4 regions of the Pseudomonas sp. 2 genome follow, and region 4 is predicted to be linked to each of the others. Evidence: predicted binding sites of a transcription regulator. Region 4 holds the regulator's gene; each other region holds the start of a gene.
What was found. The regulator sigma-54, encoded in region 4, starts transcription at its own class of promoters, with help from an activator protein. The targets are predictions, from matches to a motif close to ANTGGCATNNANNTTGCTNT.
Positions count from the first base shown of each region.

Region 1: a site for sigma-54 is predicted at 955-974, ahead of AC1MEK_RS13390 (CmpA/NrtA family ABC transporter substrate-binding protein). Genes of this name have one in related genera too.
Region 2: a site for sigma-54 is predicted at 1,502-1,521, ahead of flgB (flagellar basal body rod protein FlgB). Genes of this name have one in related genera too.
Region 3: a site for sigma-54 is predicted at 1,289-1,308, ahead of glnA (glutamate--ammonia ligase). Genes of this name have one in related genera too.

Region 1 is NZ_JBWXNG010000007.1:60,044-62,246, reverse strand. It holds gene AC1MEK_RS13395 (quinone-dependent dihydroorotate dehydrogenase) at 1-851, opposite strand, end outside; gene AC1MEK_RS13390 (CmpA/NrtA family ABC transporter substrate-binding protein) at 1,125-2,203, shown strand, end outside.
Region 2 is NZ_JBWXNG010000016.1:140,620-142,822, forward strand. It holds gene AC1MEK_RS23425 (flagellar hook assembly protein FlgD) at 1-583, opposite strand, end outside; gene flgC (flagellar basal body rod protein FlgC) at 599-1,042, opposite strand; gene flgB (flagellar basal body rod protein FlgB) at 1,046-1,453, opposite strand.
Region 3 is NZ_JBWXNG010000004.1:320,093-322,295, forward strand. It holds gene thiI (tRNA uracil 4-sulfurtransferase ThiI) at 1-1,074, opposite strand, end outside; gene glnA (glutamate--ammonia ligase) at 1,407-2,203, shown strand, end outside.
Region 4 is NZ_JBWXNG010000002.1:497,083-499,285, forward strand. It holds gene lptB (LPS export ABC transporter ATP-binding protein) at 1-344, shown strand, start outside; gene AC1MEK_RS05220 (RNA polymerase factor sigma-54) at 531-2,033, shown strand; gene hpf (ribosome hibernation-promoting factor, HPF/YfiA family) at 2,111-2,203, shown strand, end outside.

The DNA of each region.
Region 1 (2,203 bases), on a different contig from region 4:
TCACCGGCCAGCACCTTGACGATGTGGGTGCTCTTCTCGCGCACCGGCGCACCGGACAGACCACCGGCCTCATCGGCGTGCGGCAGGCCTTCGACGCCCTCGCGGCTCAGGGTGGTGTTGGTGGCGATCACTGCGTCCATGCCCGACTCCAGCAAGGCACTGGCCACCAGCACGGTTTCTTCATCGCTCATGTCCGGGGCGATCTTGATCGCCAGCGGCACGCGCTTGCCATGGATGCCGGTCAGCGCTTCCTGACGCACGCGCAGCGCTTCGAGCAACTGCTTGAGCGAGTCACCGAATTGCAGGCTGCGCAGGCCCGGGGTGTTGGGCGAGCTGACGTTGACGGTGATGTAGCTGGCGTGGGCGTAGACCTTGTCCAGGCAGATCAGGTAGTCATCCACCGCGCGCTCGACCGGGGTGTCGAAGTTCTTGCCGATGTTGATGCCCAGCACGCCGTTGTACTTTGCGGCCTGCACCCGGCTGACCAGATTGTCGACGCCCAGGTTGTTGAAGCCCATGCGGTTGATGATGCCCTCGGCGTGGGGCAGGCGGAAAATCCGCGGCTTGGGGTTGCCCGGCTGAGGACGCGGCGTGACAGTGCCGATCTCGACGAAACCGAAGCCCAGCTGCGCGAAGCCGTCGATGGCCGCGCCGTTCTTGTCCAGCCCTGCGGCAAGGCCCACGGGGTTCGGAAACTGCAGGCCCATGACCGTCACCGGCAAACGCACCGGCGCCTTGTTGAACAGACTATTAAGCCCCAGACGACCGCCTGCGCCGATCAGGTCGATGGACAGATCGTGGGAGGTTTCCGGGGAGAGTTTGAACAGTAACTGGCGGGCCAGGTTATACATGGGCGGGCGCGGCTCGATTGCGGCTGAAGTCAGCGGGCGATTATAGACGTGCACAGGGGTGAGTGCGAGGCATCTCGGCAACTTTGCGCGCCCGCCCGCAATCACTGGCATATCGCTTGCTAGTTGCACTGTATCCGGCTCGACCCAACGGCGGGACCTGCCCGGGACAATGGCGTCGTGATCGTCCGGAAGCCATTCCGGGGGATGCGGCGTTTTTTTATGGAAGATCGGCAGCGCCCGCGCGCACCGCCCTCTTCATGCGGAACCACGATCATGAACGACAGCCCCAACAGCCCACTGGCCTGGATCAACGGCAGCGACGCGCCGGAACTCGGCAGCATCGAGGTCGGCTTCATGGCCCTGACCGACAGCGCCTCGCTGATCGTCGCCGCGACCCAGGGCTTCGCCCAGCATTACGGCCTGAACATCAACCTGCGGCGCCAGCCTTCGTGGACCGCCCTGCGCGACAAGCTGGTGAACAACGAGCTGCATGCCGCCCACAGCCTCTACGGCCTGATCTACGCCGCGCAGCTGGGCATCGGCGGCCCTGCCACCGACATGGCGGTGCTCATGGGCCTGAACCAGAATGGCCAGAGCATCAACCTCTCCAGCGCCCTGAAGCACGAGGGCGTGATCACTCCTGAGGCACTGGAAACACGCACGCACCAAAGCGAGACAAAACTGACCTTCGCCCAGACCCTGCCCACCGGTAATCACGCGATGTGGCTGTATTACTGGCTGGCCAGCCAGGGCATTCACCCACTGCAGGACGTCAACAGCGTCGTGGTGCCGCCCGCACGCATGGTCGACCACCTCCAAGCCCGGCGCATCGATGGCTTCTGCGTCGGCGAGCCGTGGGGCGCACGGGCGGTCAGCCAGAATCTGGGCTTCACCCTGGCGACCTCGCAGACCCTCTGGCCGGATCACCCGGAGAAGGTCCTGGGCTGCAACCGTCAGTTCGTCGAGCAATACCCCAACACCGCCCGCGCGCTGATCATGGCGGTGCTGGATGCCAGCCGCTTCATCGAAGACAGCCTGGAAAACCGCCGCAGCACCGCGCAGATGCTCAGCGGCACCGATTACGTCAACGCGCCGGTGGAGGACATCGAAGCCCGCTTGCTGGGCGAATACACCGACGGCCTGGGCAACCACTGGCAGGATCACCATGCCCTGAGCTTTCATCGCAAGGGCCAGGTGAACATGCCGTACCTGTCCGATGGCATGTGGTTCATGACCCAGTTCCGCCGCTGGGGCCTGCTGCGCGAAGACCCTGACTACCTGGCCGTTGCCGGGCAAGTGCAGCAACTGGCGCTGTATCGCCAGGCCGCCGAGGCGCTGGATATCCGCGTGCC
Region 2 (2,203 bases), on a different contig from region 4:
GATAGGTCGTCAAGGTCGTGGACTGGCCATCGAGGCTGCCACTGGCGACGAAGCTGTAGTTGCCCGATTCGAGCACATTGCCCTCCTCGTCCTTGCCGTCCCAGGTGAAGCTGGCGTTGCCGGCCTTCTGTTCGCCCAGGTCGATGGTGCGCACCACCGTCTTGCCGTCGCTGGCGTAGACCTTGACCGTGGTGGTGGTGCTGCTCGACGGCAGAACCACCTGGCCGGTCATGCCCTTGGTGGTGTCGACGCTGGTCGAACCGCTGTCGACGATCACGTTGCGGCCTACCAGCGAGGACGCCTGCAGCGCCTGCGAAGACTGGTACATGCCGCCGATGGCATCGACCGAGGTGCTCAGGTTCTGCATGGTTTCCAGGCTGGAGAACTGCGCCAGCTGGGCCACGAATTCGCTGTTGTCCTGCGGATCGAGCGGGTTCTGGTTCTGCATCTGGGTGACCAGCAGCTGCAGGAACGAATCCTTGCCCAGGGTGCTGGCGCCGGTGGTGGTGTCGCCGGTCTTGCCAGACGTCGCAGTCTGTAGCGACTTGATGAAACTGCTGGAGGTGTCGTTGGTAACCGTCATGACTGTCGCCCCTTATCACTGACCCAGGGTCAGGACCTTCTGCATCATTGTTTTGGCGGTGTTCATCACTTCCGCGTTGGTCTGGAACGAGCGACTGGCCGAGATCATGTCAGCCATTTCGTTGACGACGTTGACGTTCGGGTAGTAGACGTAACCGTTCTTGTCGGCCGCTGGATGGTTGGGCTCGTAGCGGGCTTCCAGGTTGGAAGCGTCCTCAACGATGCCGGACACCTGCACGCCGGTGCCGGCCTGGCCCTGGTCTTCGAACAGCGAAGCGCTGCCGCCGGCTTCCTGGCCCTGGAACACGGTGGCGAACACCGGGTGACGGGCGCGGTAGGTCTTGTCCAGGCTGGACGAGACGGTCTCGGCGTTGGCGATGTTACTGGCGACGGTGTTCAGGCGAGTGTTCTGGGCACTCATGCCGCTACCGGCGATGTTGAAAACACTGGATAGAGACATGAATTACTCTCCGCGCAGGGCTGCGACCAGCCCTTTGAACTTACTGTTGAGCAAGGTGAAGCTGGCCTGGAAGCCCACGGCGTTTTCGGCGTAGTTGGCGTTCTCGACCTGGGTATCGACGGTGTTCTGGTCCAGCGACGGCTGCGACGGCGTGCGGTACAGCAGGCTGGCATCGCCGGTGCTCATGCCTTCGGCCTCGATGTGGCGGCTGTTGGTCATGTTCAGGGCAAAGGTCCCGTTGTTGGCCTTGTCGCTTTCGGCGGCCAGCACCTTGGAGAAATCCAGGTCGCGCGCCTTGTAGTTGGGCGTGTCGGCGTTGGTGATGTTGTTGGCCAGCACTTCTGCACGTTGGGCGCGGAAGTTCAGCGCCTTTTCGTGAATGCCAAGTGCCTTGTCGAAGCTGATGCTCATGTCGGGAAACCTTTATCGGTTGACCAGATGTTCGTGACTGCAGGTCTTTGAGCAAGTGGCGTGCCAATTTTGAAAAAGGCCGTGTTTGTTGGGGTTCGGGGGTGGTGGCAAGGGTTTATGCCAGAAAAGCGGCAAGCGATTTCCGCTGGTGGGAGGGGGAGCGGCAAGGGGGGTGTCGTTTTTTTGCCGTTTGGGGTTGCCGGTTGGCTGTCAGCTAGAAGCGGTTATTCGGTGGCTGGCAGGTTGTGGTCTTTTAACGTGAAAAGCAGATTTTTGTTGGTTTTGGGATTTCTGGGCATATCCATTTTCTTTGTCACGGCCGCTTATGGTTCCGCCCTTACGGCGGGTCACTTTTTCCAAGAGCCGAAAAAGTAACCAAAAAGGCCCTGCTCCTGGTTTGGGTCCGACTGCGTCGGACTTCCTTCATTCCGGCCTCGCTCCGTGGGCCCGGCGCGAATGGGCCATCCATGGCCCCGCGCCTCGCGCGGCATCCTGCCGCTTGGCCCACTCCGCGAGACCTCCATTCAGCCTGCACCCAAGTCGCGTTTTGTGGCGTCTGGGCTATCGCGCATGAAGATCAAAATCAAAAGCCAGATCAAGAGCGCAAGGGCGATGCCCGCCGTAGCAGCACGGCTTGCCGGCGGGGCGATCTTGAGGGCGTCCCGCGGGCAAGCCCGGCTGCTACGGGGACGGCATTAGCCGTTGGCCTTTGATTTGGCTTTTGATCTTGATCTTCATGCGCGATAGCCC
Region 3 (2,203 bases), on a different contig from region 4:
CTTGGCCGCGGTCTTCGGATTGACCGAGATCACGCCGCAGTATTCGGGCATGTGCCGGGCAAAATCGCCGGTACCGATGTGATCGGCCTCGTCGATGATGTCCTGCTTGTGGCTGGCGATCAGCGGGCGCAAGACCAGCTTTTCGGTCACGCAATCGATGACCGACAGGTTGGGCAGCGTCTGGCTGGACACCTGGGAAATCGCCTCGCCGGTGACCAGCGCGTCGATTTCCAGGCGGTCGGCAATATTAGTCGCAGCGCGCAACATCATACGCTTCAATACTACGCCCATATGACTGTTATCGACTTTTCCGAGAATTTCGCCGAGAACTTCCTCGAACGGTACGCTGACGAACAGCACGCGCTGGGAGCTGCCGTACTTCTTCCAGATGAAGTGCGCGACTTCCATCACGCCCAGCTCGTGGGCCCGGCCGCCCAGGTTGAAGAAGCAGAAGTGGCTCATCAGGCCGCGGCGCATGACGTGGTAGGCCGCGACGGTGGAGTCGAAACCACCGGACATCAGCACCAGGGTCTGCTCCAGCGAGCCCAGCGGATAACCGCCGATGCTGTTGTGCTGGCTGTGGATCACGAACAGGCGCTGGTCGCGGATCTCGATCCGCACCTCGACTTCCGGATCCTTCAGCGAAATACCGGCCGCCCCGCACTCGCGGCGCAGCTTGCTGCCCACGTAGCGCTCGACGTCCATGGAGCTGAAGTCATGGTGCCCGCCGCGCTTGCAGCGCACCGAGAAAATCTTGCCGGGCAGGACGTCACCGAAGTGCTGTTTGCACTTCTCATAGATGTCGTCCATGTCGCCCAGGAGGTATTGATCGACCTGCAGGAAATGCGCGATGCCCGGCATGCAGCTCAGGCGCTCGGTCATCTCGTGCAGGACTTTCGCGTCCTCGACCTTGGTTTCGACCTCGAGGTTGTCCCACACGCCATCGACCACCAGCGCCGGGTCCAAGTCGCGGAGCACGGTGCGGATGTTCTTGGCCAGCTGCTTGATGAAGCGCTTGCGCACAGGCCGGCTTTTGATGGTGATTTCCGGGAAAACTTTGACGATTAGTTTCATGAAAACAGCGCGCGAGGTGCCGGTCGAAAAAGGGGGGCGCGGATTATAGCGGAAATTGCTCAAGGTTTGACCAACTATCTCACAGCCGATCATCAGCGCACCAAAATGGCACTGTATACAATCCAAAAGCACCAATAAGGTGCGTCGATTTTCACAAATGCGACGTTTTGCGCCCTAAAACAGTGGGATTTGCGCAAAAAACCCATCACGGGGCACTGGCATGCAAATTGCTCCCTTGTGAGGCAGGTTGCCTTGGCCGACTATTCGCGCCCGGCATCACCCAAATTTAAGGGCCTACAACTACCTCGCCCTATTTCACCCCGGAGGACAGCATGTCGAAGTCGGTTCAACTCATCAAAGATCATGACGTTAAGTGGATTGATCTGCGCTTCACGGACACCAAGGGCAAGCAGCAGCACGTCACCATGCCAGCGCGTGATGCACTGGACGACGACTTCTTCGAAGTCGGCAAGATGTTCGACGGTTCCTCCATCGAAGGCTGGAAAGGCATCGAAGCTTCCGACATGATCCTGCTGCCGGACGACGAAACCGCTGTTCTGGATCCGTTCACCGAAGAGCCGACCCTGATCCTGGTCTGCGACATCATCGAACCTTCGACCATGCAAGGTTACGACCGCGACCCACGCGCCATCGCTCACCGCGCCGAAGAGTACCTGAAGTCCACCGGTATCGGTGACACCGTATTCGTCGGTCCAGAGCCAGAATTCTTCATCTTCGATTCGGTCAAGTTCAAGTCCGACATCTCCGGTTCCATGTTCAAGATCTTCTCCGAACAAGGTTCGTGGATGACTGACCAGGAAGTCGAAGGCGGCAACAAAGGCCACCGTCCAGGCGTCAAAGGCGGCTACTTCCCAGTGCCACCGGTCGACCACGACCACGAAATCCGTACCGCAATGTGCAACGCCCTGGAAGAAATGGGCCAGGTCGTGGAAGTTCACCACCACGAAGTTGCCACTGCCGGCCAGAACGAAATCGGCGTGAAATTCAACACGCTGGTCAAGAAGGCTGACGAAGTCCAGACCCTGAAATACGTTGTCCACAATGTTGCTGACGCTTACGGCCGCACCGCGACCTTCATGCCGAAGCCACTGTACGGCGACAACGGTTC
Region 4 (2,203 bases):
CTCACATCCGCGACAACCTGGGCATGAGCCTGTCCGGTGGCGAACGTCGCCGTGTCGAGATCGCCCGCGCACTGGCCACCGCGCCGAAGTTCATCCTGCTCGACGAACCGTTCGCCGGTGTCGACCCGATCTCCGTGGGCGATATCAAGCAGATCATCTACCATCTCAAGGCGAAGGGCATCGGCGTTCTGATCACCGACCACAACGTGCGCGAGACCCTCGATATCTGCGAAACCGCCTACATCGTCAACGACGGGCAGCTGATCGCAGAAGGTGACGCTGAAACCATCCTGGCCAACCAGTTGGTCAAGGAAGTGTACCTCGGCCACGAGTTCCGCCTGTAATTGCGGCGATGACAAGGGGTTGGCCGGCGCTTGCTGCATACGCCTCATCGCCAACCTCGCATTAATTGTCACAACACCCTAGGCAAACACTTCGGTTTCAGGCATATAATTTGCTTAATTTGGCGCTCCGGCGCCCAGTAGTGGATGGCGCACATGCGCCGGCGAACAAGGTGTTAAGTCCCTGCCATGAAACCTTCGCTAGTCTTGAGAATGGGCCAGCAGCTGACGATGACACCGCAGCTGCAACAGGCCATCCGCTTGCTCCAACTGTCTACGCTGGATCTCCAACAGGAAATCCAGGAGGCACTGGAGTCCAATCCCATGCTGGAACGCCAGGAAGAAGGCGACGACTTCGATAACGCCGACCCGATGGCCGACAACATCGAAGCAAAACCCGCCGCTGACGTTCAGGAACCGACGTACCAGGAATCGACCACCTCCACCGTCGACAATCTCGAAGACGGCGAATGGGGCGACAGCGAGCGCATTCCCAACGAATTGCCGGTCGACACCGCCTGGGAAGACATCTACCAGACCAGCGCCAGCAGCTTGCCCAGCAACGACGATGACGAGTGGGACTTCACCACCCGCACCTCGGCCGGCGAAAGCCTGCAGAGTCACCTGCTGTGGCAACTGAACCTGGCGCCGATGTCCGACACCGATCGCCTGATCGCCGTGACCCTGATCGACTGCATCAACAACCAGGGCTATCTGGACGAATCGCTGGAAGAACTGCTCGATGCGTTCGACCCGGAGCTGGACATCGAGCTGGACGAAATCGAAGCCGTCCTGCACCGCATTCAACAGTTCGAGCCGGCTGGCATCGGCGCTCGTACCCTGAGCGAATGCCTGCTACTGCAATTGCGCCAGCTGCCCGCCAAGACGCCATGGCTGACCGAAGCCCAGCGCTTGGTCAGTGACTACATCGACCTCTTGGGCAGCCGCGACTACTCGCAACTGATGCGCCGCATGAAGCTCAAGGAAGATGACCTGCGCCAGGTCATCGAGCTGGTGCAGAGCCTCAACCCGCGCCCCGGTTCGCAGATCGAATCCACCGAAGCCGAGTACGTGGTGCCTGACGTGATCGTGCGCAAGGACAACGAGCGCTGGCTGGTGGAGCTGAACCAGGAAGCCGTGCCGCGCCTGCGCGTCAACCCGCAGTACGCAGGCTTCGTGCGCCGCGCCGACACCAGCGCCGACAACACCTTCATGCGTAACCAGCTGCAGGAAGCGCGCTGGTTCATCAAGAGCCTGCAAAGCCGCAACGAAACTCTGATGAAGGTCGCGACGCAAATCGTCGAGCATCAGCGCGGTTTCCTGGAGTACGGCGACGAGGCGATGAAGCCGCTGGTCCTGCACGACATCGCCGAAGCGGTGGGCATGCACGAGTCGACGATCTCGCGCGTCACGACGCAAAAGTTCATGCACACGCCGCGCGGCATCTACGAACTGAAATACTTCTTTTCCAGCCACGTCAGCACCTCCGAAGGCGGCGAATGCTCGTCCACGGCCATTCGCGCGATCATCAAGAAACTGGTTGCCGCGGAAAATCAGAAAAAGCCGTTGAGTGACAGCAAGATCGCTGGTTTACTGGAGGCACAAGGCATTCAAGTGGCCCGTCGCACAGTCGCCAAGTACCGCGAATCTCTAGGGATAGCGCCTTCGAGCGAACGCAAGCGGCTGATGTAGAGGTCACGAGCCACAGCGTTCCAGTGGCAGGCACCCAAGCCTGCCTCTTAATGCACTGGCAACGAAGGAGAAGCTGTATGCAAGTCAACATCAGTGGACACCAACTGGAAGTGACCAAGCCCCTGCGCGAGTACGTCGAGCTGAAGCTGAAAAAGCTCGAAGGGCACTTT